3 regions of the Brevundimonas sediminis genome follow, and region 2 is predicted to be linked to each of the others. Evidence: predicted binding sites of a transcription regulator. Region 2 holds the regulator's gene; each other region holds the start of a gene.
The links. The regulator LexA, encoded in region 2, represses DNA repair genes until DNA is damaged. The targets are predictions, from matches to a motif close to ATGTTCNCNANNTGTTCT.
Positions count from the first base shown of each region.

Region 1: recA (recombinase RecA) is a predicted target of LexA. The motif match lies at 7,741-7,758, and genes of this name have one in related genera.
Region 3: uvrA (excinuclease ABC subunit UvrA) is a predicted target of LexA. The motif match lies at 7,718-7,735, and genes of this name have one in related genera.

Region 1 covers NZ_JBLYQK010000032.1:6,366-16,762, reverse strand. Annotated here, with positions in the region: gene yczR (MocR-like transcription factor YczR) at 1-1,045, shown strand, start outside; gene ACLQ7T_RS13785 (hypothetical protein) at 1,137-1,481, shown strand; gene ACLQ7T_RS13780 (hypothetical protein) at 1,585-2,835, shown strand; gene cysQ (3'(2'),5'-bisphosphate nucleotidase CysQ) at 2,846-3,631, opposite strand; gene chpT (histidine phosphotransferase ChpT) at 3,721-4,377, shown strand; gene ACLQ7T_RS13765 (response regulator) at 4,475-4,852, shown strand; gene ACLQ7T_RS13760 (CheR family methyltransferase) at 4,857-5,672, shown strand; gene ACLQ7T_RS13755 (M20/M25/M40 family metallo-hydrolase) at 5,737-7,617, shown strand; gene recA (recombinase RecA) at 7,861-8,940, shown strand; gene ACLQ7T_RS13745 (hypothetical protein) at 9,196-9,501, opposite strand; gene alaS (alanine--tRNA ligase) at 10,143-10,397, shown strand, end outside.
Region 2 covers NZ_JBLYQK010000015.1:22,822-33,218, forward strand. Annotated here, with positions in the region: gene pyrG (CTP synthase) at 1-262, opposite strand, end outside; gene secG (preprotein translocase subunit SecG) at 408-830, opposite strand; gene tpiA (triose-phosphate isomerase) at 932-1,681, opposite strand; gene ACLQ7T_RS09910 (peptidylprolyl isomerase) at 1,819-3,747, shown strand; gene trpE (anthranilate synthase component I) at 3,744-5,264, shown strand; gene ACLQ7T_RS09920 (peptidoglycan-binding protein) at 5,240-5,437, opposite strand; gene ACLQ7T_RS09925 (anthranilate synthase component II) at 5,546-6,136, shown strand; gene trpD (anthranilate phosphoribosyltransferase) at 6,138-7,172, shown strand; gene trpC (indole-3-glycerol phosphate synthase TrpC) at 7,169-7,960, shown strand; gene lexA (transcriptional repressor LexA) at 8,055-8,747, shown strand; gene ACLQ7T_RS09945 (ComEC/Rec2 family competence protein) at 8,728-10,397, opposite strand, start outside.
Region 3 covers NZ_JBLYQK010000006.1:17,881-28,277, forward strand. Annotated here, with positions in the region: gene ACLQ7T_RS05225 (squalene/phytoene synthase family protein) at 1-13, shown strand, start outside; gene ACLQ7T_RS05230 (hypothetical protein) at 30-338, shown strand; gene ACLQ7T_RS05235 (GNAT family N-acetyltransferase) at 340-801, opposite strand; gene ACLQ7T_RS05240 (oxygenase MpaB family protein) at 801-1,685, opposite strand; gene ACLQ7T_RS05245 (DUF1801 domain-containing protein) at 1,738-2,121, shown strand; gene ACLQ7T_RS05250 (hypothetical protein) at 2,112-2,318, opposite strand; gene trmFO (methylenetetrahydrofolate--tRNA-(uracil(54)-C(5))-methyltransferase (FADH(2)-oxidizing) TrmFO) at 2,318-3,712, opposite strand; gene ACLQ7T_RS05260 (hypothetical protein) at 3,856-4,674, shown strand; gene uvrA (excinuclease ABC subunit UvrA) at 4,696-7,638, opposite strand; gene ACLQ7T_RS05270 (group III truncated hemoglobin) at 7,781-8,260, opposite strand; gene ACLQ7T_RS05275 (hypothetical protein) at 8,288-8,728, opposite strand; gene ACLQ7T_RS05280 (hypothetical protein) at 8,856-8,993, shown strand; gene ACLQ7T_RS05285 (ATP-binding cassette domain-containing protein) at 8,959-10,397, shown strand, end outside.

The DNA.
Region 1 (10,397 bases), on a different contig from region 2:
CGCCCTGGCCTCCCTGCCCGCCCATCTGCCGGGGCACGGCTACGGTCCGGTCGGTGTCACCGCCCTGCGCCTCGCGGTGGCGAAGACCTATGACGCTCTGGGTCTGAAGACCTCGGCGGACGAGATCGTGGTCACGGCCGGCGCCCAGAACGCGCTGGCCCTGCTGCTGCGCTCGCTGGCCCGGCCCGGCGATGCGGTGGTGATCGACCACCCGACCTTCCACCACGCCATTGACGCCATCGTCCGGGCCGGTCTGAAGCCCGCGCCGGTCGCCCTGCCGTCCGAGGGCTGGGATATCGAGGCGCTGACCGCGACCATCGAACGGGTTCGCCCCCGCCTGATCTATCTGATCGGCGCGCACCATAATCCGACCGGCCGGGTGATGACGGCCGGGGAAGAAGCCGCCATCGCCGCCGGCGCCCGCCGGGCGGGGGCGATCCTGATCCTCGATGAGACGCTGAGGGAGCTGGGTTTCGACGCGTCGCCGCCGCCGCCCGTCGATCACGGCGACCACGTGGTTCGCCTGGGCTCGATGAGCAAAAGCTGGTGGGGCGGTCTGCGGATCGGCTGGATCCGGGCCGCATCGGGCGTGGTCGAGGCCTTGGTCCGCAGCCGGGCCTCGATGGATCTCGGCGTCCCGATCATCGAACAGTTGGCGGCGGCGGCCCTGCTGGCCGGCGACCCGGCGCCCCTGGACGAGCGGCGACGGCAACTGGCCGCGCGCGAGGCCCATCTTCGCGCCCGGCTGGCGGCGTCCATCCCCGATTGGGAAGCCGCCCGTCCGGCGGGCGGGCTGTCGCTGTGGGTCGGACTGCCGCGCCCCGCCAGCGAGGCGCTGGCGGAGGCGGCGGCGCGCCTGGATGTGCGGATCGCGCCGGGGGCCCGGTTCGGCGTCGGCGGCGCCTTCCAGCGCTTCGTCCGCCTGCCGTTCACCCTGCCGGAGACCGAGCTGGATCAGGCGGTCGACCGGCTGGCGAAGGCGTGGGCCCTGCTGGACCGGAAGCCGCGTCGGACGCCGCCGCGGAACGAGGGCGTGGTGCTGTAAGGCGTCTGCGACACAGGCCGGCCTTCCTTCCGTCACGCGCGCGTGGTTCTCTGTGCGCGTGAGACGGCCGGGGCGTGCCGTGGAGGATTCGATGTCACTCGCGGCCATGCTGGCCCTTCTGTCCCTGTCGGGCGCGCAAGCCGCGCCGGACTCGCCCCTGCCTTACGAGGGAGTGGTGCGCTGCGCCGGCCTGACCCAGGCGGCGTCGGAGCTGGAAGGCGGGGAGAGCAATGACGGGCGCGCCCTGTATGACGCCGCCCTCTACTGGTCCCTGACCGCGACCCAGGCCGCCGCGGCCATGGGCCGGAACGCCGCCCTCGCCGAGACCGAGCAGACCCGCGCCCGCATCCGCGCCGTCCGTGAGCTGAGCGCCGACAACGCCGACGCCCGGGCCGAACTGCAGCGCTGCCGCGCCCGCGCGCCCCGTCTGGGTTGAGGTTTTTTCAAGTCGAACCACCCGCGCGGCGCTGCGTTTGCTTGGAGACCGTCCGGGGACACATCGTCCGTCCCGAAGCGGGACGGGCCCGGAGCTGGCGTACATGTTCGAATTCGGCCGTGATCTGAGAAAGCTGTTCGAGAAGGCCCGCGAAAGCGAGGACCTCGGCTGGCTGGAGCTGATCGGACCCGATCTGGTGCAGATCGAGGCGCGGCGGGAGGCCGTCGACGCCGGGCGGATCTCGGCCCGGCGACCGTTCGACGGCTGGATGCGCGCCTCGGCCCTGTGGCGGGAGCATGCGCGCCGGACCGGCAGCCGCGCCAGTCTGGAACGCGCCGCCTCGGCCGCCTCGGACGCCGCCCGGCATACCGGCGACCTGGATCAGACCGCCGCCGCCGCGATCGAATCCGCCGCCATTCATCTGCTTCGCTTCGACCTTTTCGGCGGCCCCGCGACCCTGACCGCCGCCCTGTCCGATCTGCAGGCCCTGACCTGCGAACGGGCCGCCACCCGGTCGTCGGCCGCCGCCCTGCACGCCCGCGTGTCGGCCCGCCGGGCGCGCCTCAGCGGCGAGACGTCGGCGCTGATGGACGCCGCCGCCCTGCTGGACGCCGCGGTCCACGACGCCCGCGTCCTGCCCCCGCCCGTGGCGGACGAACTGCGGCTCGACCGCGCCGCCCTGCTGCTGGAGGCGGGGGTGGCGCGCCGCGACCCGCGCATGCTGGATCAGGCGGGACGCGATCTGCGCGCCCTAGTCGAGACCGCGTCGTCCGACCAGCGCCCCCTGACCCGCGCCCGCGCCCTCGCCCTGGCCGGGGCGGGGATGATCGCGCTGGCGACGCTGGCGAAGGACACGACGGCCGCCGCCCAGGGTCGCGCCCTGTTTGACGCCGCCGCGGACCAGTTCACCCCGGATCACAGCCCGCTGGACTGGGCGGCCGTCCTGCTGGCCGGCGTCGCCGAGCACAGCCCGCTGATCGTACTGGCGCAGGCCGAGGCCATGACCTGCGAGCCGGGCCTGTTGCTGGGGGCGCTGGTGCGCGAGCGCAGACTCGCCGCCGAGGTCGCCACCGCCGAAGCCCTGGGCGATGTGAAGGGGCTGGTCGGTCTGGAGGCCGCCGTGCGCCGTCGCCTGTCCGAGGCCGGGCGCGCCCGTCCGCTGGACTGGGCCGCCGATCAGATCAGCATGGCGAAACTGGCCATGGCCCGCGCCCGCCTGACCGGCACGCCGGCGCGGATGGTGGGCCTGATGCTGGCCGAGGCGCTGGAGACGGCCCGTGAGGAGGGCGCGCCCACGCTCGCCGACCGCGCCGTACTGGCCATGCCGGAAGCCGCCGGCCGACCCGCCGCCTGACCGGCGTCCGTTAGCCGCCCAGCGCCACGAAGCCGCCGTTGGCGTGTCCCGGCTTGCCGTAGCGCAGCGGAGCGCCGTCTTCGGCCATGACCCGTCCGCCCGCGGCTTCCAGCACCGCCTGCCCGGCCGCCGTGTCCCATTCGGACGTGGGGCCGACCCGCGGATAGGCGTCGAACCGCCCCTCGGCGATCAGGCAGAATTTCAGCGAGGAATCCATGCCCTGCCATTGGGCGCAGCCGTAGCGGACGCCCAGACGGTCGGCTTCCTCATCGGTCAGGCTGTGGCTCATCAGGGCGATCGGCGCCGCCGGGCGCTCCCGCACCTGGATGGGCGCCCAGGCCTCGCCGAACCGGCGGCGGAAGGCGCCCTTTCCGGGGGCGCCGCTGCGCCAGGTGACGCCGGTGGCCGGGGTCGTCACCACGCCCGCGACCGGCGTGTCCCGATGGATCAGGGCGATGTTGACCGTGTAGCTCTCACGGCCCTCGACGAAGCCGCGCGTGCCGTCCAGCGGATCGATCAGCCAGAACCATTCCTTCAGGGTCGCGGGCGCGCCCTCGGCCGCCACCTGTTCCTCGGCCACGGCCTGCACGCCGGGATAGAGGGTCGCCAGGCGGTCCAGAATAAGGGCTTCCGCCTCCCGGTCCGCCCGGGTGACGGGGCTGTCGTCGGCCTTGGTCTCGGCCACGACGCCGTTGCGCCAGTAGGGCAGGATCACGCGGGCCGCGTCCTCGGCGATGTCGGCCAGGGCTTCGGCCAGGGCGCCCGAGGCGAGGTCGGCGATCAGTCGTTTGCTCATGCCGGGACCGATAGAGCATCCCGGCGGTTTGAAGAACCGGCAAATCAGGTCAGCCTTGGGGATACTCCGCACGCTCTCTCCCGGACCCGATGACCGACACCGCGCCGACTCCCGCCCTGCCCGACGGACAGGCCCTCGCCACCCTCATCGCCGGCAAGCTGTGCCATGACTTCATCAGCCCGGCCGGCGCGATCAGCTCGGGTCTGGACCTGCTGAAGGACCCGACCGCCCAGGACATGCGCGACGACGCCATGGGCCTGATCGAGGCCAGCTCGAAGAAGATGATCGCCCTGGTGAATTTCGCCCGCGTGGCGTTCGGGGCCGCGACGTCGGCCGAGCGGTTCTCGGGCGCCGAGCTGGGCGTGCTGGTGACGGGCCTGACGGAAGGCGGCCGCGCGACCCTGGACTGGGCCGTGACCGAAGGGACCTATTCCAAGCCGCAGGCGCGGGCGCTGGTGAACCTGGCCTATCTGACCATGGCCGCCCTGCCCTCCGGCGGGACCGCCACGGTGCGCACCCACATCGCCAGCGACGGCATTGTGATCGAGGGCCGGGCCGAGGGACCGCGCGCGCGGCTGAAGGGCGAGGCGGTGGCCGGTCTGGCGGGACAGCCGCTGACCGAGGGCCTTCCCGGCCAGTGGATCCAGCCCTACTGGCTGTGGCTGACCGCCCGCGACGCCGGCGGCGCGCTGGACGTCCAGACCGAAGAGGGCCGGGTGTCGCTGACCGCCCGCATGCCTAACTGAGGCTTAAGCCGGTTTCCCAAGGACTCGTTAACCGGGTCGGGGCGATCATAAAGGACAATGCACACGCGGGCGTTGCGGCCCGAGTCGCCTTCAGGATATGCGCTTGACCCCCAGGACCTGTCTGATCGTCGACGACAGCCGGATCATCCGGAAGGTCGCGCGGCGCATCGTCGAGGGCCTCGGCTTCGAGGTCGATGAAGCCGCCGACGGCTCCGAGGCCCTGGCCTTCTGCGCCGGCCTGCTGCCCGAGGTGATCCTGCTGGACTGGTCGATGCCGGTGATGGACGGGCTGACCTTCCTTCGCCGCCTGCGCGCCCTGCCCGGCGGCGACGCGCCCAAGGTCCTGTTCTGCACCATCGAGACCCGCGCCGACCGCATCGCCGAGGCCCTGTCCGCGGGCGCCGACGACTATGTGATGAAGCCGTTCGACGGCGAAATCCTGAGCTCGAAATTCGCCGAGGTGGGGGCCGTCTGAACCCATGTCGCCGGAGGATTTCGATCGCCTGCAATCGCTGATGGCCTCGCGCGCGGGGTTCCGGCTGGCGCGCGACCGGATGAAGCTGGCCGAGCATCGGCTGGGGCCGGTGGCCCGCCGCGAGGGGTTCGAGACTGTGGACGCCATGCTGGCCTCGCTGTGGGCCAAGCCGGTGGCGACCCTGGGCTGGGCGATCATCGAGGCCCTGCTGAACCCCGAAACCTGGTTCCGCCGCGACCGCCCGACCTTCGACACCCTCGGCAAGGAACTGCTGCCCGCGCTCAGCCGGGCGCGCAGCGGCCAGCCGGTGCGCATCTGGTCGGCCGGCTGCTCGACCGGGCAGGAGGCGCTGTCGATCGCCATGACCGGGCTCGAGATCGGCGCGCCGGTCGAGGTGACCGGCACCGACCTGTCCCAGCGGGCGCTGGAGAAGGCCCGCACCGGCGCCTACACCGGCTTCGAGATCCAGCGAGGTCTGAAGGCCGAGACCATGCTGCGCTGGTTCGACCAGACCGACGAGGCGTGGATCGCCAAGCCGCAATTGCGCGCCGCCGTCCACTTCGCCCGCGCCAATCTGCTGGACGCGCCGACGGACGACGTCCGGTTCGACGTCATCTTCTGCCGGAACCTGCTGGACGACGTGGACCCCGCCCGTCGGACGCAGGTGCTGGACAATCTGGAGCGACGACTGGTTGATGACGGCGTCCTGTTCCTCGGACCGGACGAGCGGATCGACGGCGACAGCGTGGCCTTCCGCGCCGTGTCCGGCCGCCGCGGCCTGTTCGTGAAGGCGCCCTCGTCGATCCGTCGCGCGGCCTGATCCCCCTTCGCTAATCCGCCGGGATGCCCTAGCGTCGCCGTCGTCTGGACAGGGGAGCGTCTTCATGCGGCTGTGGTGGCTGATCGGATCTCTGGTGATCGCGCTGGGCGTCGGGGTGCTGACCCTGCAGGTCCCCCGGCCGGCCCCCGCCACGGCGCCCGCGACCGCCTTCTCGAGCGACCGGGCGATGATCGACATCCGGGCCATCGCCCGACAGCCGCACCCGGTCGGCTCGGCCGAGCATGTCCGGGTGCAGGCCTATCTGACCCAACGGATGGGCGCGCTGGGCCTGCAGACCTCGACCCAGACCGGCCCGCTGTCGCCGGGCGCCATCCGCCGGCTGGAGCGGGCGGGGGGCGATCCGGCCGCCGCCGACTACAGCGTGACCAATCTGGTCGGCGTCCTGCCAGGGCGGGATCCGACCCTGCCCGCCGTCGCCCTCATGGCCCACTACGACACCACGGTGAACTCGCCGGGGGCGGCCGATGACTCCAGCGGCGTGGCGGCGGTGCTGGAGACGGTCCGGGCGATCCGGGCGCGGGGACCGGCGGACCGCACGCTGGTGGTCCTGCTGACCGACGGCGAGGAACTGGACCTGGACGGCGCCCGCGTCTTCTGGGGCGGCCACCCCCTGCGCGACCGCATCGGCGCGGTGGTCAACCTTGAGGCGCGCGGCGGCGGGGGCCGGGCCATGATGTTCGAAACCGGGGTCGGCAATGCGGAGACCGTCGCCCTGTTCGCCGACAGCGCCCCCCGGATCGGGGGCGGGGTGACCTCCAACGCCCTGGCGGTGTTCGTCTACCGCCAGATGCCGAACGGCACGGACTTCACCATCCCGGCGCGGCGCGGGGTGCAGGGGCTGAACTTCGCCTTCATCGGTCGACCCGACCAGTACCACGCGGCGTCCTCGACCCCGGATCAACTGGATCAGGGCAGCGTCCAGCACATCGGCGCCCAGGCGCTGGAGAGCGCCGACGCCCTGCTGCGGGCGCCCGCCCTGCCGGCGGCCGGACGCGACGCCGTCTTCGCCGACCTGTTCGGCCGGATCATCATCCACTATCCGCCGGAGACCGGCTGGATCCTGTGGGGTCTGGCGGCGGGGCTGCTGGGCGCGGCCTGCGCCCTGGCCCGCAGGCGCATGGGGCTGACCGCCGCCGAGGTGGGCCGCGGGATGGTGGACGGCCTGTGGTTCCTGTCCGCCGGATGGGTGGTCCTGCACGTGGTGCGCGCACTGGGCGGACCGATGGCCGGACGCATCGACAGCGCGGACGCCTACTACACCCTGCTGGCGCGACTGCCCTGGCTCGAGGCGGGCGCCGCCATCGCCGTCCTGGCGATGATCCTCGCCGTCCTCGGCGGCCGCGCCCGGCCGGATCGCCGGGTCTCCGCCGGCGCGCTTGCGATGCTGACCCTGGCCAGCGTGCCGCTGGCGGGCCTGAGCTGGCCCGTCCTGATCGCGGGCGGCATGGCGGCGGGCCTGTCCCTCGCGCCGCAACTGGCCGCCCGGACCCTGTGGGGCGGCTGGACCGGACTGATCGCCCTGATGCTCGTCCTCGCGGCCGGCGCCCAGGCGGCGGCGCCCGGAACGGCCTTCCTCCTGCTCTGGCCGGCCCTGCTGACGGCCGGGGCGGCGATGGTCGCCGCCCTCCACGACCCCGCCTTCCTCAAGCCGACCGCCCCCCTGCCCGTCGCGCTGACGGCCGTGCTCGGCGGCGCCTGGCTGGTCGGCCTGGCGCATCCGGTCTTCCTCGGAATCGGCATGGACCTGCCCGGCGTGCTGGCGATCCTCGGCCTGCCCGGACTGATGCTGGTGCGGCCGCTCGGCCCGGACGGCGCCGCTCGCCGCCCCGTGCTGATGATCGCCCTGGCCGTCCTGCTGCTGGGCGCGGGCCTGTCCGGCGCCGCGACCCTGGTCGAGCCCATGATCGCGGCCGCGACTCCCTGACAGGCTCAAGAGACTGGCGGATATCAGCTTTCCGACATCGGCCTTCGCTCGACGCCCGGCCGGAAGATGAACGGATGCGTCATTTCTGGACGCATGGAACGGGAACTTCGCAAGGACAGAAAGAGAACATCTTGTGAACCGGAACAAAACGTGTCCATAGTCCGCCTCACACAACGAGGGGGCGGGTCCGTGGCGGGTCTCTCCCGAAACCAGATGGGAATCATGGCAAGGGAGACGAAGGCAATGTCACAGGCGGCTCTGAAGTTGGTAGGCAAGGAAGACGGCGACAAGCAACGCGCTCTGGAGGCGGCGATCGCCCAGATCGATCGCGCCTTCGGCAAGGGCTCGGTGATGAAGCTCGGCAAGGCCGGGCAGGTCGCGGAGATCGAAAGCGTTTCGACCGGGTCGCTCGGTCTGGACATGGCCCTGGGGATCGGCGGTCTGCCGGTCGGCCGGGTGATCGAGGTCTTCGGACCGGAATCCTCGGGCAAGACGACCCTGGCCCTGCACACCGTCGCGGAAGTCCAGAAGAAGGGCGGCGTGGCCGCCTTCGTCGACGCCGAACACGCGCTGGACCCGGTCTACGCCCAGAAGCTGGGCGTCAACCTGGACGACCTTCTGGTGTCGCAGCCCGACACGGGCGAGCAGGCGCTGGAAATCGTCGACACCCTGGTGCGCTCGGGCGCCGTGGACATCGTGGTGGTCGACTCGGTCGCCGCCCTGACGCCGCGCGCGGAAATCGAGGGCGAGATGGGCGACAGCCTGCCCGGCCTGCAGGCGCGCCTGATGTCCCAGGCCCTGCGCAAGCTGACGGCCTCGATCAACAAGTCGAAATGCATCGTCCTGTTCATCAACCAGATCCGCCACAAGATCGGGGTGATGTACGGCTCGCCCGAAACCACGACCGGGGGCAATGCGCTGAAATTCTACGCCTCGGTTCGTCTGGACATCCGCCGCACCGGCGCCATCAAGGACCGGGACGAGGTGGTCGGCAACACCACCCGCGTGAAGGTGGTCAAGAACAAGGTCGCCCCGCCGTTCCGCGAGGTCATCTTCGACATCATGTACGGCGAGGGCATTTCCAAGCTGGGCGAGGTCATCGACCTGGGCGTCAAGGCCGGCATCATCGAGAAGTCGGGCTCCTGGTTCAGCTATGACTCGACCCGCATCGGTCAGGGTCGCGAGAACGTTCGCGCCTTCCTGAAGGCCAATCCGGATGTGTCCGCGGCGATCGAGAAGGCCGTGCGCGCCTCGACCAACAAGATCGCCGACGACATGCTCGGCACGCCCGAGCCGGACGAGGGGCAGGACCTGGAGGGCTGATCGCCCTCCCCCTGCCTTCGCGGGGGACGAGCGGCCCGGACGCCCGGGACTGAGACGAAGCCGTCTGGGCCTGCAGCGCCCGCGTCCTTCGCACGCCTTGACCGGCGACATCCCGGGCCCGGGCTTCGGCTCCTTCGCGCCGCCTGCAGACACTTCTCCGATCCGGTCCGGCGACCCGCCATCCGACCCCGCCGGGCCGGGACCGGACGGAGCGGCCGCTCAACTCCCCGCCGGGGTTGAGCGGCCTTTTTTTCGTCAGGGCAGGAGGACCGGCCCCATGTCGCCGCAGTGGTAGATGAACTCTTCGTCGTAGTAGGCCGTCGGGATGTAGGGCACCGACACCTGGGCCGCGTACATCGGATCATAGCTGGTCACGCAGGTGTCGGTGACCGTGCCGAGCGGCTGGGTCTTCGCGGCGTCCGCGTAGTAGGTGTAGGAGAAGGCCAGCGGATAGTACTGGTTGTCGTACCAGGTGTAGCCGCCGTTCGCCATCGCGGTGGCGGAGCCCAGGGTGGCCAGAACGGCCGTCAGGGCGCCGAGGCCGAGGGTCTTCAGCTTCATCACATCCTCCAATGCAAGTTGCACGACATGTGCAATCCCGAGTTGGCAGGCCTGTAACCTTGAGCTGCAAGTCAAATAGCTGTTACCGCAACGGTTGCCGAACGGTCCGCGCCCACACGCCCTTCACACCCGCCGCCTTCGGCGTCCGCTCCCCGTGCGATCCGCTCCGGTGATCCGTCATCCGGCCCGGCGAATCCGGGCGGTCCCGTCCTGCCCTCGAGCGGGTCCGGCCACAGACTTCCCGGATGAAGCAGGCCTCCCGCTGTAACGCCCTCATGAGAGAGCTCTGCGTCGGACCGGGTTGGTGCGGCGGGGTCATCGACGGCGAGCCGGGCCACGTTGACGTCCATAGTCCTGAAGCCGGTCCGGTCACCGCCGGGCAGGGCGTCGACGGGCTTCCGGAGGCTGAAGGCTTCGCCGCACTGACCCATCCGGCGGAGTACGGGAAATGGCGCGCGCGGCTGATCCCTGTGTTTGTTCGACAGATGGGCGCCGACACCGTGGCGCCGCCGAACTCCAATGGGACGCGCCCTGACCGAAGCGGGGCGCGGACAGGTGATTTCCCTCCGAAATCCCTATATGACGCCCGGTCTTCCCCCGACGCCGTCCGGCGTCCGGCCCCCGCTAGCACGATCGTTCTTATGACCAGCCTGAAACAGATCCGCTCGACCTATCTCGATTTCTTCGCGGCCGACGGCCACGAGAAGGTCCACTCGGCTCCGCTGGTGCCGCAGAACGACCCGACGCTGATGTTCGTCAACGCGGGCATGGTCCCGTTCAAGGACTACTTCACCGGCGCCGCCAACCCGCCCTGGCCCCGCGCCACCAGCTCGCAGAAATGCGTGCGCGCCGGCGGCAAGCACAACGACCTGGATAACGTCGGCTACACCGCGCGC
Region 2 (10,397 bases):
TGTCCGATTTCGCGGCCGAGACGCCGGTGAAGCGCTCGTAGTGGCCGAGGTCGAGATCGGTCTCGGCCCCGTCGTCGGTCACGAAGACCTCGCCGTGCTGGTACGGGCTCATCGTGCCCGGATCGACGTTCAGATAGGGGTCGAGCTTACGAAGGCGAACCTTGTAGCCGCGCGCTTGCAGAAGCGCGCCGAGAGCGGCGGAAGCGAGGCCTTTTCCCAAGGAGGAAACCACGCCGCCAGTGATGAACACGTAACGGGCCATGGGGGATCACCTTACCGCTGATTCGGCCCGCCGGATGACCGGGGACCGAGCAAACATGTGGAAGAAGGGGCGCGTAAAACGCGCCCCTGAACTGCGAAGACTTTGAGGGCGGGAGAGGAAGGCGGGAAGACGTCCCCGCCCATCCTTATTCAGCCGGCGCGGGTTGGGCCGGAGCCGGAGCCGGGGTCGCCGACAGGCTGGATTCCAGATCCTGCAGGGACGGAGCGGCCGGCTGCGCGGGTGCGGCGTCCGGGGCGCCCGCGGGCGCCTGTTGGCCGGCGGCCGGCGGCGGCGTGGCCAGATCACCCACGGCGTCCGCGTCCACGATCGAGCGGCTCGAGCGCTCGACGTTGCCGAGAATGGTCAGGGAAACGGCGCAGGCGAAGAAGATCGCCGCCAGGATCCAGGTCGCCCGCGTCAGCAGATTGCCGGCGCCGCGCGCGGTCATGAAGCCCGAGGGACCGCCGCCCATGCCCAGCGCGCCGCCTTCGGAGCGCTGAAGCAGGACCACGCCCGCAAGCGCGATCGAGACGAGGATCATGACGACGAGGAGAATGATCTGGAGCATGACGGCCGATATGTGTGGCGCACCCGCGCCGATCAAGCGGCGGCGTCTATCATCAAGAACCGGGTGAGGGAATAGGGCGCGGGGCGGGGTAGGTCCCGGGGTCAGGCGGCGCGGATGATTTCCAGGAAGTCCGCGGCCTTCAGCGAGGCGCCCCCGACGAGCGCGCCGCCGACTTCCGCGACAGCCAAGATGTCGCGTGCATTGTCCGGCTTGACCGAACCGCCGTACAGGATGGGCTGATCCGCCGCACCGAGGCCCAGTCGCTCGATCATCGCGGCGCGCACGGCCCGATGGACCTCCTCGATCTGCTCCAGCGTGGGCGTCAGTCCCGTGCCGATCGCCCAGACCGGTTCATAGGCCACCGCGAACGCATGTCCCGCCAGGGCGAGCGGCAAGGACTGGATCACCTGTCCGCGCACCACCTCGACCGCCCGGCCCGCCTCCCGCTCCTCAAGGGTCTCCCCGACGCAGACGATCGGCGACAGCCCCGCCGCCAGCGCCGCCTCGGCCTTGGCCAGCACCAGGGCGCTGGTCTCGCCGTAGCCCTGACGGCGCTCGGAATGGCCCAGAATCACCAGCCCGGCGCCGGCGTCCTTCAACATGGCGGCGGCGATATCGCCCGTGTAGGCGCCCGAAGCCTCGGCGCGGCAATCCTGCCCGCCGACTTCGATCGGCCCGCCGTCGCACAGCTGCGCCATACGCGCCACCAGGGTGGCGGGCGGACACAGGGCCACCCGGCATGTCGCGGCCTGACCGGCCAGTTCGGCCTTCAGACGCTCCACCTCGCCCAGGCTCGCGCCCAGGCCGTTCATTTTCCAGTTGCCGGCAACCAACTTCACGGATTGTTTCATGCCGCCTCTCTAGGCGGCCCGGACGCGCAAGCCAAGAGACCCGGCGCGGGAAGCGGCGCCATCGTCTTGCCGTGCTGGCCCCTCACGCCCTATAGGCCGAAGCGGCCATTCTCGCCGCTCATCCGTCAGGACTGATCATGCTCACCGCGTTCCGCTCCTTCGCCAAGTCCAAATGGGCTGCCGGCCTGTTCATTCTGCTGGCCCTCGGCCTGCTGATCACCGGCGGCTCCCAGCTTCGCGATGTGTTCGGCGGTTTCGGCGCCAAGCATGTCGTCTGGGCCGGTGAGCGGACCATCGACGCCCCCACCTTCCGCGCCGACCTGGATCGCGAGCGCGAACAGGCCCAGCAGCGCGCGGGGCGCCCCATCGACTATGAGGAACTGATCGGCAACGGCGCCCTGACCGCCTATCTGACGCAGGAAGCCCAGAAGCTCGGCTTCATGTCCTGGGCCTGGAACGCCGGCGTCCGCCCGGGCAATGAGCTGGTGCTGCGCCAGATTCGTGAGGTGCCGGACTTCTTCGACCCGGTCACGGGCCGCTTCGACGAGACGCGGTATGCGCAGGTTCTGGCCGAGAACAACACCACCGGTCCGATCATCGAGCAGCGCTTCCGGGACAACATCGTGACCCGTCACTACGGCTCGGCGCTCGGCGCGGGCCTGCGCCTGCCGCGCATCTATGGCGCGGTCCTGGCCAACCAGGCCACCCAGACCCGCGACGCGCGCTGGTTCGAGGTGACCCAGGCGATGGCCGGCACGACCGCCGCGCCGACCGACGCCCAGCTGACCACCTTCATCAGCCAGAACGAGGACGACCTGCGCGTTCCGGAGACCCGTCAGGCCACCCTGGTGCTGTTCGACGCCCCGAACGACGGGCGCGGGGAAATCAGCGAAGCCCGCATCGAGGAGCGCTTCAACTTCCGCCGCGACGCCCTGACCCAGCCGGAAACCCGCTCGTTCGTGTCGCTGACCGTGCCCAGCAAGGCCGTCGCCGATCGTGTCGCCGCCGCCCTGCGCGCCGGCCAGACCCCCGAGGCGGTCGCCCAGGCCAACAACGTCCAGCCGACGGTCTCGACCGACCGTCCGCGCAGCGCCGTCACCGACCCGGCCGTCGCCGCGGCCGTCTTCGGCATGACCCCCAACCAGATCTCCGATCCGATCCAGGCCCGCGTCGGCTTCGTCGTCGCCAAGCTGACGGACATCACCCCCGGAAGCCCGGCCACGCTGGAGTCCGTCCGCGCCCAGATCGTGGACGAACTGCGCGCCGAAGATGTCCGCGCCGCGGTCTATGAACGGGTCGAGGCCTATGACAAGGCGCGTCAGGACGGCAAGACGCTGGACGCCGCTGTCGCCCAGGTCGGCGCCCGCACCCTGGCGCTGCCGCCGATCCAGCGCGATGGCCGCAGCCCCGTGCAACCGAACTTCCAGATGCCGCCCCAACTGCTGGAAGCGATGTGGAAGCTCTCCGCCAACGCCGAGAGCGAGGTCCTGCCGATCGCCCAGGGCGAATATGCCGTCATCCGACTGGACCGCATCAACGCCGCCGCCGTGCCGCCGCTGAGCGACGCCACCTTCCGCAGCCGTCTGGCCAGCGCCTGGACCGCGCGCGAGAACGCCCGCCTGCTGACCAACCACGCCAACGCCCTGGCCGCGCGTGTCCGCGGTGGCGAGGACATCGCCGCCGTCGCCCGCTCGGCCGGCGCGACCCTGCAGTCCGGCTCCGCCATCAGCGCGCAGGACCAGACCCGCGGTCGCGGCGTGATCTCCGGCGTGTTCAGCACCCCGCCGGGACAGATCTTCTCGCAGCAACAGGCCGCCGACAGCTTCGTGATCGGCCGCACCGACCGCATCATCGCGCCGAACCCGACGCTCGCCGCCGGAGCCGCCGCGCAGTACCAGGGTCGTCTGTCCAGCGAAGCGCTGAACGGGTTCGGCGAGACGGCGATCAAGGCCGCGGCCGAAAGCCAGAAGGCGCAGTTCAGCGAGCCTCGCGCCCGCGTCGCCCTCGGCCTGCCGGAAGTGGCGCCCGCCGCGCCGGGCGGCGCGACTCCCGCGCCCGCGCAATGACGTCGGCGGACTCTTCCGCCGTCTTCTCCGCCTTCCGGGAAGGCTGGTCCTCGGGCCGGCCGCAGGTCGTCGTCCGCCGCCTGGTGGACGACCTGGAGACCCCGGTCTCCGCCTTCCTGAAGGTGGGTCGCGGCCGCGCCCACGCCTTCCTGCTGGAGTCCGTCGAGGGCGGCGCCGTCAACGGCCGCTACTCGATCATCACCCGGGAGCCGGACATCGTCTGGCGCTGTCGTGACCGCAAGCCGGAACTGGCGCGCGGGGGAGCCGCCATCGCCGCGGGTCAGTATGCGCCTGACGGCGACGATCCGCTCGCCTCGCTGCGGGCCCTGATGGCCGCCTCGCGCTTCGACCTGCCGGATGACCTGCCGCCCATGGCCGCGGGTCTGTTCGGGGTGTTCGGCTATGACATGGTCCGGCTGCTCGAGCCGCTCGGCGAGCCCAACCCGGATCCGCTGGACCTGCCGGACGCGGTCCTGACCCGCCCGGCCATCGTCGGCATCTTCGATTCCGTGAAGCACGAGATCGTGCTGGTTTCCGCCGCCTATCCGGACAGCGGCCTGGACGCCCGGTCCGCCTTCGACGCCGCCGTCGCCCGACTGGACCGGTTCGAGGCGGACCTGCGGACACCCCTGCCCGCCATTCCCGCGCCGGTCGAGGCGCCGGGCCCGGCCTTCGTCTCTCCGGTGGATGAGGCGGCGTTCGGCCAGATGGTCGCCCGGGCCAAGGACTACATCGGCGCCGGCGACATCTTCCAGGTCGTGCTCAGCCACCGGTTCTCGGCGGACTGGGACGCGGATCCGCTGGCCTTCTACCGCGCCCTGCGCCGACAGAACCCGTCACCCTATCTGTTCTTCCTGGACTTCGGCGACTTCCAGCTGGCCGGTTCGAGCCCGGAAATTCTCGTGCGCCTGAAGGACGGCCGGGTGACCATCCGTCCGTTGGCGGGCACCCGCCCCCGCGGCGAGACGCCGGAAACCGACAAGGCGCTGGAAGCTGAACTGCTGGCCGATCCCAAGGAGCGCGCCGAACATCTGATGCTGCTCGATCTGGGCCGCAACGACGTGGGCCGGGTCTCCGCGCCGGGCACCGTCGAGGTCACCGAGAGCTTCGTGGTCGAGCGCTACAGCTCGGTCATGCACATCGTCTCGGACGTGCAGGGCGTGGCCGATCCGAAGCTGGACGCCGTCGACACCCTGCTGGCCGCGCTGCCGGCGGGCACCCTCTCGGGCGCGCCCAAGGTGCGGGCCATGGAGATCATCGACGAGCTGGAAGAGGTGAAGCGCGGCGTCGGCTACGGCGGCGGCGTGGGCTATATCTCGGCGGGCGGCGAGGCGGACATCTGCATCGTCCTGCGCACCGCCCTGTTCACCGAAGGACAGATCCACGTCCAGGCCGGCGCCGGCGTCGTGTCGGACAGCGATCCGGCGGCGGAATATGCGGAGACCCGGGCCAAGGCCCGCGCCCCGATGCGGGCCGCGGACGAGGCATGGCGCTATCCGTTCGGCAACAGGTCCTGAGACACGGGCGGGGCGTCCTGGAAGCGGACGCCCGGTCCGAGGATCACCACCCCGGCCATCAGCACCGCCGCCGTCGCCGCCAACGCCGCAGCGCCGAGGGCGGCCCAGGGGCTGGTCGCCACCGCCTCCGGCGTCATCAGCAGAGCACGCGCCTTCTGGATCCCGTCGGCCATGGAAGCCTCCCCCGTCGAAGCGTCCCAATTCGGGTCAACAAGGTTAACGTCATCTTACCGCACCCTCGGTGCTTGGCCTGACCGCCGCCAGTCCCTAGAAGCAGAGCCATGATCCTCGTCGTCGATAACTACGACAGCTTTACCTACAACCTCGTCCACTACCTCGCGGAGCTGGGCGCGGAGACAAAGGTCGTGCGCAACGACGACCTGAGGGCCGCCGAAGCCTGGGCGCTGAAGCCCGAGGCGGTGCTGCTGTCGCCGGGCCCGTGCACCCCGAACGAGGCCGGCATCTGCCTGGCCCTGATCGACACCGCGCCGCTGGACATGCCGATCTTCGGCGTCTGCCTGGGCCACCAGTCGATGGGACAGGCCTTCGGCGGCGACGTGATCCGGGCCAAGGCCCTGATGCACGGCAAGACCTCGCCCATCCTGCATGAGGGCAAGAGCGTCTTCCGCGGCCTGCCCTCGCCCTTCACCGCGACCCGCTACCATTCGCTGGCCGTGAAGCGGGAGACCCTCCCGGACGTGCTGGAGGTCACCGCCTGGACCGCCGACGGCGAGATCATGGGACTGGCCCACAGGACCCGCCCGATCCACGGCGTCCAGTTCCACCCGGAATCGATCGCCACCGAGCACGGCCACGACCTGCTGGCCAACTTCCTCGACCTGGCGAACGTGCGCCGGACCGCGATGGTCTGACGTGGCGGACGTCAAGCCGATCCTCGCCAAACTGGTCGACGGTCAGGTGCTGTCGGATGCGGAGGCGCACGCCTTCTTCGCCGCCTGTCTGCGCGGCGAGCCGACTCCGGCCCAGGTCGCCGCCGCCGTCACCGCCCTGCGCATCCGCGGCGAGACCGTCGGCGAGATCGCGGCCTTCGCCACCGCTATGCGCGAGGCGGCCCTGACGCTGGATCATCCGTGGGAGGTGATCGACACCTGCGGCACCGGCGGCGACGGCCAGCACACCTACAACATCTCCACCGCCGCGGCCCTTGTGCTGGCGGGCGCCGGACTGAAGGTGGCCAAGCACGGCAACCGGGCGCTCAGCTCGAAATCCGGCTCGTCCGACGTCCTGTCGGTGCTGGGCGTGAACCTGCAGGCCAGCGAGGCGCAGCAACTGCGCGCGCTGGACAAGGCCGGCATCGCCTTCCTGTTCGCCCCGACCTACCACGGGGCCATGCGCCACGTCGGGCCGGTGCGGGCCGAGATCGGCTTCCGCACCGTCTTCAACCTCCTGGGCCCCCTGTCCAATCCGGCGCAGGCGAAGCGGCAGGTCATGGGCGTCTATGATCCCCGCCTGCTCGAGCCCCTGGCCGAGGTGCTGGGGCGTCTGGGCGCGATCCGGGCCTGGACCGTACACGGTCAGGGCCTCGACGAACTGACCGTCACCGGCGAGACCGAGGTGGCGGAATGGAAGGACGGCGCCGTCCATCGCTTCACCGTCGCGCCCGAGGACGCGGGCCTTTCCCGCCACGACATCAGCGCCATCCGCGGCGGCGACGCCGAGGAGAACGCCACCGCCCTGCGCGCCCTGCTGGACGGGGCGACCGGCGCCTATCGCGACGTGGTCCTGCTGAACGCCGCCGCCGCCCTGGTGGTCGCGGACAAGGCCGCCGATCTGGCCGAGGGCGCGGTTCAGGCCGCCGCTGTCATCGACGACGGCCGCGCGGCCAGGGCCCTGGCCGAACTGGTCGAGGCCACCAATACGCCCATCGAGGAAGAGGAGACGGCATGACCGACGTGCTGGAACGCATCGCCGCCTACAAGCGCGAGGACGTCGCCGGTCGGAAAGCCGCCCTGTCGCAGGACGCCGTCGAGGCCCGCGCCGCCCTCGCCTCGGCTCCGCGCGGCTTCCGCGCCGCCCTGGACCGCCACGTCGAGGAGACCGGCCGCCCCGCCCTGATCGCCGAGATCAAGAAGGCCAGCCCGTCCAAGGGCCTGATCCGCGCCGACTTCAATCCGCCGGAGCTGGCCAGGGCCTATGAGCGCGGCGGCGCCGCCTGCCTGTCCGTCCTGACCGACGGCCCCAGCTTCCAGGGCGACGACAGCTACCTCGCCGCCGCCCGCGACGCGGTCGCCCTGCCCTGCCTGCGCAAGGACTTCCTGGTCGACCCCTGGCAGGTGGCCGAGAGCCGCGCCCTGGGCGCCGACTGCATCCTGATCATCCTGGCCATGATCGACGACAAGCTCGCCGCCGAACTGCTGTCAGAGGCCGAACGCTTCGGCATGGACGCCCTGATCGAGACCCACGACGAAGCCGAGATGGCCCGCGCCTGCAAGCTGGGCGGCGATCTGGTGGGGGTGAACAACCGCTCGCTGCGCACCTTCGAGGTCGATCTGGAGACCACCGAACGCCTCGCCATGCTCAGCCCGGTCAAGGCCCTGCTGGTCGCCGAAAGCGGCATCTTCACCCCGGACGACGTGCAACGGGTCTCGGACGCCCATGCCCAGGCCATCCTCGTCGGCGAAAGCCTGATGCGTCAGGACGACGTGGAGGCGGCGACGCGGGCGCTGCTTCGGTAACCCTGCCTTAACCGGAACACCTCAGGAACAGTTTCTGGACGTTTGCGGTTTGTTCCGCTAGCGTTCTGGAAACCGGATTCGCCTCGAGGTCTGCATGCTCACCCGCAAACAGCACGAACTGCTCATGTTCATCCACGAGCGGATTCAGGAGACCGGCGTGTCTCCGTCGTTCGACGAGATGAAAGAGGCGCTGGATCTGGCGTCCAAGTCGGGCATCCACCGCCTGATCACGGCGCTCGAGGAACGCGGCTTCATCCGCCGCCTTGCCCACCGCGCCCGGGCGCTGGAAGTCACGAAGCTGCCGGAACAGGCCACCGCCGGCGCGCCGCGCGGCCATGCGGGCTTCAAGCCCGGCGTGATCGAGGGCGGCGGCCGTCCCAAGGCCGCCGAACCGGCCAATGACACCCGCGAACTGTCCCTGATGGGCAAGATCGCGGCGGGCACCCCCATTGACGCCATCGAGCACGAGACCGCCCGCTATCCGGTGCCGGAAGCCATGCTCGGCTCGGGCGAACACTATCTGCTCGAGATCGAGGGCGACTCGATGATCGAGGCGGGCATCCTCAACGGCGACATGGTCATCATCAAATCGACCGAGAACTGCTCGTCGGGCGAGATCGTGGTGGCCCTGGTCGAGGGCGAACAGGCCACGCTGAAACGCCTGCGCAAGAAGGGCGCGTCCATCGCGCTGGAGCCCGCCAACCGCAACTATGAGACCAAGATCTACGGCGCCGATCAGGTGGCCGTGCAGGGCAAGCTGGTCGGCCTCATCCGCCGCTATCACTGACGGTGGCGGCGTCGCCGTAGCGGCTCCACGGCCGCTCGCCGCGCACGTCAGACACCCACAGGGCCCGCCAGCGGTTCGCCGCGGCGGGTCCTTCGCGTTTCAGCTCCACCGCCCCGCCCCGGGCGTAGTCGAGCCCGTCCAGAACCAGCGTTCCGGCGCAGGATGGCGGCAAGGCGCTCACGACCGTCCGTACACTGACGACTGGCGCAGATCGACACAGCCCGTCCAGCTGTTCATCCGTCGGCGCCCGCCGGCCCCACCACAGCGCCACCGGTCCTGACGCTTCCGGCGCGCAGGAGAAGCGGCCGCAGGTCCACCCTTCCGCCGGACGCTCCATGGCCTCCAGCCCCTGGCGCCGGGTCCACACATCGACCGCAAACTGCCGCACGCCGGGCCGCACCACCGTCGCCCGTCCGTCCTCGACCCACGCCGCCTGCAATCCCCCGTCGCCGATCCACAGGTCGGGCGGCGCCGGACGGGGCCAGATCAGCACGGCGCAGGCCAGCGGCAACCCCAGCCATCGCAACGAACCGCGCCACAGGCAGCAGAACAGGACGCCCAGAAAGGCCGTCGGCAGGGCCGCCCCGGGCGCACTGGCGATCGTCTGCACCGCGCCGGGCAGGGCCGCCACCCGCTCGCCGACCAGAAGCATCGCCTCGATTCCCCGCGACGCCAGCCACAGGAAGGGCGCGCCCAGTCCCAAGGGCTCCAGCAAGGCGCCCAGCGCCAGCATCGGCATGATGACGAAGTCCGACAGGGGCACCGTCGCGAGGTTCGCCGCCAGCCCGTACATGGCCGAGCGGTTGAAATGCTGCATGGCGAACGGCCCGGTCGCCGCCCCCGCGACGAGGCTGGCGAGCACCGCCGCCCCGATCCAGGCGCCGGTCCGCTGCACCGCCAGGATCGGCCAGGGCGCGGAAATCTCCTTCGGCCGCCGGGGCCAGGCCTCGACCAGGGCGACCAGGGCCGCCGTGGCCGCGAAGGACATCTGGAATCCGGGCGTGACGACGGCCTCGGGCTGGAGGACCAGCACCACGAAGGCCGCCACCGCCAGCGCATGCATGGTGATCGCCTGCCGGTCCAACAGGACGGCGAGGAAGGCGATGGAGGCCGTCACCGCCGCCCGCTCGGCCGGGGGCGGCGCGCCAGAGATGACCAGATAGGTCCCCACCGCCAACAGACCCGCGACCGCCGCCACCTTCTTGCCCGGGACCCTGAGCGCCAGCCACGGCCACAGGGCGATCAGCAGCCGCGCCAGAAAGAAGGCGAAGCCGCCGACCACCGCCATGTGCAGACCGGAGATCGACAGGATGTGCGCCAGCCCGGAATCGCGCATGGCATCGACCTGGGCCGGGTCCAGCCAGGCCTCCTGCCCCGTGGTCATGGCCGCCGCCACCCCGCCCGCCCGCTCGCCCTGCCGCGCCACGATCCGTTTCGCCAGATCGAACCGGAGGGCGTTGACCTTCATCACCAGCCTGAGCCGCATCGGCGCCTCGGGCAGGACGGCGGACCGGGTCTCGCCCAGGCTGAAGGCCACCCCGCCGATCCGCTGGAAGAAGGCTGTGCGGCCGAAGTCATAGGCGCCGGGGCTGGCCGGCGCGGGCGGCGGGTTCAGGATGCCGAACAGCCGGATCGCCTCGCCCGGCGCGG
Region 3 (10,397 bases), on a different contig from region 2:
CGGCCGCCTCTGACCTGAAGGAGGTCCCCGTGACCGCGTTCGCCGACATCGTCCTGCTTCTGGGCCAGGTCTTCGGACTGGCGGCGGCGCCGGCCGCGATCACCGGCTTTTTCATGCGGACGGGCGGCACGCCTCCGCGCGGGTTCGCCCGGGCCTTCAAACTGGCCTATGCGCCCTGGCTCCTGACCATGGCGGTCTTCGCCGGCTTCCAGTGGTACTGGACGGCCATCCTCCACTATCCGGTCGGAGACGCCCCGCTGGTGGTGACCCTGGCCCTGCTCGGCATCGGCGCCTATGGGTCGGTCTATTTCGTCCGTCTGGCCGACCGGAAGGCGTGACCTACAGGTCCAGGTGCAGGAACCGGTTGAAGTCGGTCGCCGTATAGCCGCCGAAGGCCGGGCCCTCGGCAAAGCCCCGGCGGCGGTACAGCGCCAGCGCGGGCTCGAAGGCAGGGCCCGAGCCGGTTTCGAGGCTCAGTCGTTTCAGACCCCGCGCCTTCGCCTCATCCATGATGTGCTCCAGCAGGGCCGCGGCCACGCCCTTGCGCAGGTGATCCGGATGGGTCCGCATCGACTTCAGCTCCCCCTGTTCCGGAGAGAGTTCGCGCAGGGCGCCGACCCCGGCGACCGCCTTGCCGTCCCACACCGTCCAGACCGTGATGTCGGGGGTCTTCAGCGCTGACAGGTCCAGGGCATGTACGGATTCCGGCGGCGACCAGACCTGCATCTGAGCGACATGGAAGGCCAGAAGGTCCTGTGTCGGCCGCCCCGACAGGTCATCAACATGGATATCGAAGGGCATCAGTAGCGCGTCACTTCCGGCGGATGCACCCGGACATTCGGCGAGCCCCGAAAGGCCCAGCGGATGACGCGGGCGGTGGACAGGGCGCTTGCGCGGGTCAGGGCGCGCGGCGGTCCGAACGGCCGCTCGTGCATGGCCTGGGCCCAGTCCGGCAGCAGGTCCAGCCCGGCCTGCATGATGACCCCGGCGGCGGCGTCGACGGCGGGCGAGCCGACCCGCTGGCGCATCACCATCCGCGCCACCTCGCGGGTGCGGGCGTCGGCCTTCAACTGCGGGCGATAGCTCTGGATCAGGGCCTCGGCCTCTGCCCGCGTCCGGGGCAGGGGATCGGCGTGCAGAGCCGCCCCGATGCGGGCCATCTCGTCGAAATAGGCGTCCTGATCCGCCATAGTCATGTCCGGCTCGGCGTAGCGGATCCAGGAGTCGAGGAAGCTGATCGTCTCGGTCACATGCACCCAGGCCAGCAGGGCGGGATCAGAGACGCGATAGGGCGTGCCGTCCGGCAGAACGCCCGCCAGCTTCGCGTGGATGCGATTGACCTTGTCGATCATCGCCTGACCATTTTCCGCATGGTCATAGGTGGTGGTGGCGATGAATTTGGCGGTCCGGCGCAGGCGGCCGTGCATGTCGGCGCGGAAGTCGGAATGGTCCCAGACCCCCGCCAGCACCGCCGGATGCAGCATCTGCAGCAGCAGGCCGGACACCCCGCCGATCATCATGGTCACCACGTCGCCGTTGACCCGCGCAGCCACCCCGTCGGGCGGGAACAGGGCGTCGGCGCGACGCAGCACCGGCCGCTCGCCCTGCTCGGCGTCGTTGAAGACATCGGTGATTTTCTGGCGCACCGCGCGGCGGGCGAACTCGAAAGGCAGGGGAGAGGACATTCGGGGCTCCGGCGGCTTGCGCCGCGCCGCCAACCTAGGGAAGCTCGCCGCTATGGGAAATCCCGTCGAGACCTGGCTGGACGCTTTGTCGCCGGAAAACCGGACGCTGATCGACCGTCTGCGTGACCTCGTGACCGCCGCCGCGCCGGACCTGACCGAAACGATCAAGTGGAACGCGCCCAGTTTCGCGGACGGAGATCAGGACCGGGTCACGCTCGGGATCGAGCGCAAGGGCGGTGCGCGTCTGGTCCTGCATCGTGGCGCGGCTGTACGGGCCCCGTCCGGTTTCGCCGTCGAAGATCCGGAGCGCCTTGCAAAATGGCCGTCGTCCGACCGGGGCGTGGCGACCTTCGCGGACCTGTCCGCCGTTGAAGCGAAGGCGGCCGATCTGGAAGACCTGATCCACCGCTGGATCGCGGCGAACCGTCAGGCCTGACCGGCGGGCGGCTGCAGGCTTAAGATCTTGCGATCCAGTCGGGCCACCTCGTCCTCCAGCCGCGCCTTCTCGGACGCCATATCCACGGGGGTGCCGTCGTCATAGGTGATCTGCGCGCCCTTCGCGATCAGGTCGAGGCGGTAGAGCAGGGTGGTGCGGCGGTCGATCAGACGGCCCAGTTCGGTCGGTTCGCTCATCAGCCCGCGTCCCGCCAGGCCTTGAGGGCCTCGAGACCGCGAACGCTCATCAGCCGCTTCTTGGCCCGGCCGCGCTCCTTGGGATGGATGCGGTTGCCGTCGGCGTCCTTGCGCGGCGCCTCCAGCGGCGGCAGCAGGCCGTAGTTGATGTTCATCGGCTGGAACTTGGAGCCTTCCAGATGCCCGCCGGTGATGTGCTCAACCAGCGCGCCGATGGCCGTCTCCGGCGGCGGGGCGGACAGGTCACGACCCAGCGCCTGCGCCGCGGCCAGACGACCGGTCAGCAGCCCCATGGCCGCGCTCTCGACATAGCCCTCGACGCCCGTAACCTGACCGGCGAAGCGCAGGCGCGGTATGGCCTTCAGGCGCAGTTGCTTGTCCAGCAGTTGCGGGCTGTTCAGGTAGGTGTTGCGGTGCAGGCCGCCAAGGCGTGCGAACTGGGCGTTCTGCAGGCCCGGGATCATGCGGAAGGTCTCGGCCTGCGCCCCGTGCTTCAGCTTGGTCTGGAAGCCGACCAGGTTGAACAGGGTCCCCAGGGCGTTGTCCTGACGCAGCTGGACGATGGCGTGGGCCTTGACGGTCGGATTGCGCGGATTGGTCAGGCCGACCGGCTTCATCGGGCCGTGGCGCAGGGTCTCGCGACCCCGCTCGGCCATCACCTCGATGGGCAGGCAGCCGTCGAAATAGGGGACGTTTTCCCAGTCCTTGAACTCGGCCTTCGGCCCGTCCAGCAGGGCGTCGATGAAGGCCTCGTACTGGTCCTTGTCCATCGGGCAGTTGACGTAAGCGGCGGCGTCTCCGCCCGGGCCTTCCTTGTCATAACGCGACTGACGCCAGGCGATATCGAAGTCGATGCTGTCCGCGTGGACGATGGGGGCGATGGCGTCGAAGAAGCTCAGGCTCTCCTCCCCCGTGGCCTTCAGGATGGCGTCGGCGAGCGCGGGCGAGGTGAGGGGGCCGGTGGCGACGATGACATTGTCCCACTCTTCCGGCGGCAGGCCGGCGATCTCCTCGCGCACCAGGGTGACCAGCGGATGGGCCTCCAGCTTCGCCGTGACCGCCTGAGAGAAGCCGTCGCGGTCCACGGCCAAAGCCCCGCCCGCGGGCACCTGATGGGCGTCGCCGCAGGCCATGATGATCGAGTTCAGCGCCCGCATCTCGGCATGGAGCAGGCCGACCGCGTTATACTCCCAGTCATCCGAGCGGAAGGAGTTGGAGCAGACCAGCTCGGCCAGCCCGTCCGTCTGGTGCGCGTCGGTCTTCACGCCGGGCACGCCGCGCATCTCGTGGAGGATGACGGGCACGCCGGCGTTGGCGATCTGCCAGGCGGCTTCCGAACCGGCGAGGCCGCCGCCGATGACGTGAACGGGAGAGGGGGAGGGGGGCGTGCTCATGCGGGCGTTCTAGCGGCCTCGCCGTCAGATGCCAGCACCAACATCCGGGACCGGCGCGGGACCGCCGGTCGCACCCGGTCGGATTTCCACTGACACCTGCCGGACCTGTCACTAGAACGGGCGACGAGTCACGGAGTCCTCCCATGAAGATCAACGCCACCGAAGCCGCCTTCGAAGGCTTCCGCATCAGCCGTCGACGGCCCGGCGTGATCGCGGCCTGGGGCGGAGTCTGGCTGCTGGGCCTGATCGTGATGCTGCTGGCGGCCCTGCCTCTGGTCGCGCCGTTCATGGAGGAGTTCGCGGCCGCCGGCGGCGACGCCGCCCGCCTGTCCGCGGACGCCACCGCGGCTCTGGAACGGACCTCCCTGCTGATGATCCCGATCGCTGTGGTCATGCAGGCCGTGCTGGGCGCTGCGGTGTATCGCGCCGTTCTGACCCCGGAAGCGCCCCGCTTCGCCTTCCTTCGTCTGGGCCGCGACGAGGGACGGGTGCTGGTCGCGGCGCTGGTGCTGGGCTGCATCAGCGTCCTCTTCAACTTCGGGGGCGAGGCGCTGGTGACCTGGGCGACGGCGGCCGGCGGAATGATCGCGGGCGCCGTGGTCTGGCTGGCGGTGACCGGCCTGATGATCTGGGTGTCGGTGCGGCTCTGTCTGGCCGTCCCGCTGACCTTCGTGCGGGAGCGGCTGGCCTTTGCGGAGGCCTGGAAGGCGGCCCGTCCCCTGTTCTGGCCGCTTCTGGGCCTGAACATCGTGGTTCTGGCGCTCGCGGCGATCGTCGTCCTGCTTCTGGTCCTCATCGGCTGGCCGTTGAGCGTCGCCATGGCCAGCGGCGGGCCGGGAACCCCGATCGCGGCCGTCGGCGCCCTGCTGACCCTGCTGCTGCTGCCTCTGGGCATGGCGATGGTCTCGACCCTGCTCTGGGCCCCCTTCGCCGTGATCGCCCGCGACCTGCCGAAACCCTGAACGCGCGACCGGCGCGGACCGTCAGGCCCGCGCCTTCGCCTTGACCTTCGCCGGCCTGGCGGCAGCCTCTGACAGTCCGGCCACCCGCGCCTTGCGACGCGCCTCGTGCCGGTCCAGCACCTCCTTGAGGTATTTTCCGGTCCAGCTCTTCGGGTTCTTCGCCACCTCTTCGGGCGTGCCGACGGCCACGATCTCGCCGCCGCCGTCACCGCCCTCGGGCCCGAAGTCCAGCAGGTAGTCGGCCACCTTGATGACATCGAGGTTGTGCTCGATCACCACGATCGTGTTGCCGCTCTCGACCAGCTCCTGAAGCACCTCCAGCAGCTTGCGGGTGTCCTCGAAATGCAGGCCCGTGGTCGGCTCGTCGAGGATGTAGAGGGTCTTGCCTGTCGCCCGCTTCGACAGCTCCTTGGACAGCTTGACCCGCTGGGCCTCGCCGCCGGAAAGGGTCGTGGCTGACTGGCCGACCTTGACATAGCCCAGACCGACCCGCTCCAGCGTCTGCATCTTGTCGCGGATCGACGGCACGGCCGAGAAGAAGCGGGCGGCCTCTTCCACCGTCATATCAAGGACGTCCGAGATGGACTTGCCCTTGAACACGATCTCCAGCGTCTCGCGGTTGTAGCGCTTGCCGTGACAGACGTCGCAGGTGACGTAGACGTCCGGCAGGAAATGCATCTCGATCTTGATCAGGCCGTCGCCCTGACAGGCCTCGCAGCGTCCGCCCTTCACATTGAAGGAGAACCGGCCGGGGCCGTAGCCCCGCGCCTTGGCCTCGGGCAGGCCGGCGTACCAGTCGCGGATCGGGCCGAAGGCGCCGGTATAGGTGGCCGGGTTCGAGCGCGGGGTGCGGCCGATCGGAGACTGGTCGATGTCGATGACCTTGTCGAACTGCTCCAGTCCCTCGATCCGGTCGAAGGCGGCCGGGGCGTCGGACGCATTGTTCAGGCGACGGGCGGCCGCCTTGTAGAGCGTCTCGATGGTGAAGGTCGACTTGCCGCCGCCGGACACGCCGGTGATGCAGGTGAACAGGCCGACGGGGATCTCGCCCGTGACGTTCTTCAGATTGTTTCCCGTGGCGCCCGAGACCTTGAGCATCCGCTTGCGGTTGACCGGACGACGGCCTTCGGGCGGCAGCTCGATCTCCTTCTCACCGGTCAGGTATTTGCCGGTCAGGGAGTTGGGGTTGGCCATCACCTCTGCGGGGGCGCCGTGGGCACAGACCGTGCCCCCGTGAACGCCGGCCGCCGGCCCCATGTCGATGACATAGTCGGCGGTGAGAATGGCTTCCTCATCGTGCTCGACCACCAGTACCGAATTGCCGAGGTCCCGAAGCCCCTTCAGGCTTTCCAGCAGGCGGGTGTTGTCACGCTGGTGCAGGCCGATGGACGGCTCGTCGAGGACATACAGGACGCCGGTCAGGCCCGAACCGATCTGGCTGGCCAGACGGATGCGCTGGCTCTCGCCCCCGGACAGGGTGCCGGAACTGCGCGACAGGTTCAGATAGTCCAGGCCGACATTGTTCAGGAAGCCGAGGCGGTCGTTGATCTCCTTCAGGATCCGCCGCGCGATCTCCATCTGCTTGTCGGTCAGCTTGCCCTCGAGACCCAGGAACCATTCGTGGGCATGCCGGATCGACAGCCAGGAGACCTCGGCGATGTCCTCGCCGGCGATCTTCACCGCCAGCGCCTCCGGCTTAAGCCGCTTTCCGCCGCAGGCCTCGCACGGGGTTTCGGACTGGAACCGGCCCAGTTCCTCGCGCACCCAGGCCGAGTCCGTCTCGCGCCAGCGACGCTCGAGGTTCGGCATCACGCCCTCGAAGGCCTTCAGAGTCTCGTATTTCCGGGCGTTGTCGTCATAGACGAATTTGATCTTCTCGCCGCCCGAGCCGTGCAGGATCACGGTCTGCGCCTTGCCCGGCAGCTCGCGCCAGGGCTTGTCCATCGAGAAGCCATAGTGGGTCGACAGCGACTGCAGGGTCTGGGTGTAGAGCGGCGAAGGGCCGCGCGACCAGGGCGCCACCGCACCCGCATGCAGACTCTTGTCCCGATCCGGCACTACCAGATCGGCGTCGAAGGCCAGCTTCACGCCCAGGCCGTCGCAGACCGGGCAGGCCCCGAACGGGTTGTTGAACGAGAACAGCCGCGGCTCGACCTCGCTGATGGTGAAGCCCGAGACCGGGCAGGCGAACTTTTCGGAGAAGGTGATCCGGCGCGGCCCGGTCTCGCCTTCCATCGTATTGGCCCACTCCGCCACAGCAATGCCGTCCGCCAGACCCAGGGCCGTCTGAAGGCTGTCCGCATAGCGACCCTCAAGGCCCTGCTTGGTGACGATCCGGTCCACCACGATGTCGATGTCGTGCTTGAACTTCTTGTCCAGCGCCGGGGCGTCCTCGATGGCGTAGAACTCGCCGTCGATCTTCACGCGCTGGAAGCCCGCGCGCTGCCACTCGGCCATTTCCTTCCTGTACTCGCCCTTGCGTCCGCGGACGACCGGGGCCAGCAGCAGGATGCGCTCGCCGTCGGCCAGGGCCGTCAGCTTGTCGACCATCATGGAGATGGTCTGGCTCTCGATCGGCAGGCCGGTGGCCGGGGAGTAGGGGATGCCCACCCGCGCCCAGAGCAGGCGCATGTAGTCGTGGATCTCCGTCACGGTGCCGACGGTCGAGCGCGGGTTCTTCGACGTCGTCTTCTGCTCGATGGAAATGGCCGGGCTGAGGCCCTCGATCAGGTCCACGTCCGGCTTGCCCATCAGCTCCAGGAACTGGCGGGCGTAGGCGCTCAGGCTCTCGACATAGCGGCGCTGGCCCTCGGCATAGATGGTGTCGAAGGCGAGCGAGGATTTGCCCGAGCCCGACAGGCCCGTCATCACCACCAGCTTCTCGCGCGGAATGTCGAGATCGACACCCTTGAGATTGTGCTCGCGGGCGCCGCGGACGCGGATGAAGTTGTGCTTTTCGGTCATGGAATCCGGAGAACGCGGAGGGGCCGGGGAGGGTCCGGCGCGACAGCGCTATATGGGGGACAGTTCGGGAAAATCAGCAAGAACATTATAGGAACTCACCTCCGGTTTCGCCAGCCTGCTGACAGCAGGTGGCAGCAGCCCCTCAGTCCTGCGGCGTCCACGGCCTTCGGTAACGCTCTCCCGGTCCCAGAAGGACGCTGTTCGCATTGGCCACGCCCAGTTCCAGGCTCGCGGCGATCCGGCGGGCCCGTTCCATGAAGTGGGCGGCGGCGTCAGGCGGGCAGACCTCGCGGGTCGTCTCCTCGAACAGGGACAGCCAGCGGTCGAAATGGGTCGCGTCGACGGGCAGGGGCAGGTGCTTCGGCATCGGGCGCCCCTGATAGACGCCCGTCGACAGGGCGACCGACGACCAGAACAGCTTCATCTGCGCCAGATGCGGCGCCCAGTCCTCGACCCGCTCGGCGAAAATCGGGCCGATCAGGGCGTCGTCGCGGACCCTTGCGTAAAAGGCCTCGACCAGCCGGTCGATCATCGCCTCGTCGATTCCGGTTCCGGCGCGAATGCGATCCGTCGCGGCCTTGCGGCGCTCGGCCATGGCGTCAGCGGTGTCGGCGTGGGTCATGGTCGGGATGTAGGGACGCCGTTGGCCTCAGTCATCCGCGATCAGGAAGTCGCCCGCGTTGAAGGTCAGCAGGCAGCGGGCGTCGCCGCCGGACGCATCCACGGAGCAATAGTCCACACCGATCAGGTTACGGATGACCGGCGCGGTCGACCGGTACCGGCGCCCGCCTTCCTCGAACCCGCTGCCCACCCGCTCGCTGTGCGGCCCGAGGGCCTGCCAGAACGCCGCCGCGAGCGGGCCGTCACAGGTAAACAGCAGCAGTTCGTCGCCGCCGTCGATCACCTGCCTGTAGGCGCCGCGTTCGGCCGCCTGCCGGATGCAGTCGGCATACAGCCGGGCGTGCGGACCGGTCGGCCGGGTCTCCAGCGGCGTATAGTCCGGAGGCGGGGCGGCGGCCTCGGGGCCGTGAGCGCAGGCCGCGGTGGCGAGCAGGGCCGCAACGGCGGCGAAGCGGATCAGATGGCGCATGGAAATCCTCCCGGGACGCAGCCTTTCACGGTCTCGTCAGCGCGGCCAGACCTGAAAAGGCTTGCACGGAAGGCGATCCGCACCCATCCTTTCGCTATCGAGTGAGTTCACTGGAGGCCCGACGATCATGATCAGCACGCTGGAAACCGGTTTCGCCCTTTCCGCCCCGCTGCTGCTCGTGCTCGCCTATGCCCTCACTCCGAAGCCCAGGCCCGTCCGCATCCGCGCTCGTGACGCTCGCTCGCGTCGCGGCCCGCACGCCTGACGGCCAGACCCTTTTCTCTGATCTGACCCTCGCCTTCGGGCGGGAGCGCGTTGGACTTGTCGGCCGGAACGGCTCGGGCAAGACGACCCTCCTGCGTCTGATCGCCGGCCTGGCGGAGCCGGTTGACGGCGTTGTCACCCAGGCCGGACGGGTCGCCTGGCTGGCGCAGAGGCCCGATCCCGCCCCCTCCGAAACCGTCGCCGGAACGCTGGGCGTCGCCGACGCCCTGGATGTCATCGCCCGTATTCTGGCCGGCGACGGCGGCCCCGGCGATCTGGAAGCGGCCGACTGGGGACTGGACGACCGGGTCTCGGCGGCGCTCGCCGAGGTCGGCCTCGCCGGCCTGGACCTCGCCCGACCGACGGCGTCGCTCAGCGGCGGAGAACAGACCCGCCTCCGCCTGGCGGCCCTGCTGCTCGACCCGCCGGACCTGCTGGTGCTGGACGAGCCGACCAACCATCTGGACCGGGATGGGCGGGCGCAGATCGCCGCCCTGCTGGCGCGCTGGCCCGGCGGCGCGGTCGTGGCCAGCCATGACCGGGCCCTGCTCAGGTCCATGGACCGGATCGTGGAGCTCTCCAGCCTCGGCGTCGCGGTCCATGGCGGCGGCTATGATCTCTATGCCGGGCGGAAGGCCGCCGAGCGCGCCGCCGCCGAACGGGACCTCGACGCCGCCCGGCGTGAGGCGACCGCCGCCGCGCGCGAGGGGCAGAAGGCCCTGGAGCGCAAGGCCCGGCGGGACCGGGCCGGCCGCGCCTTCGCGATGAAGACGTCCGAACCGAAGATCCTGCTCGGCTCCATGGCTGAACGGGCGGAGAACTCCGGCGCGCGCGAAGGCCGCCTGACGGAGCGCCGGATCGAGGCGGCGGAGGCCGGTCTGGCGTCCGCCCGGGCCCGTGTCGAAAGGGGCCGGGCCATGGACCTGCAGTTGCCGCCGACCGGGCTGGCGGCGGGCCGCACGGTGCTGACGCTTGAACAGGCGCGTTGGTCCGCCCCCGACGGCCGGAGCATTCTTCACCCGGTGTCGCTGGCGCTGACCGGTCCGGAGCGACTGGCGGTCACGGGGCCGAACGGCGCCGGGAAATCGACCCTGCTCAGGGTGATCGCCGGCGATCTCGAGCCGACGTCCGGCCGGGTTGATCGTCCTGTCGCGGCGGCGCTTCTGGATCAGGACGCAGCCCTGCTGCGCCCCGGTGAGACGCTGCTGGAGGCCTGCAGACGTCTCAACCCGGGGCTGGACATCAACGCGGCTCACGCCGCCCTGGCCCGGTTCCTCTTTCGCAACGCGGCGGCTCACAAGCCGGTCGAGGCGCTGTCCGGAGGAGAGCGGCTACGCGCCGCCTTGGCCTGCGTCACCGGCGGCGATCATCCGCCGCAACTGTTGATTCTGGACGAGCCCACCAA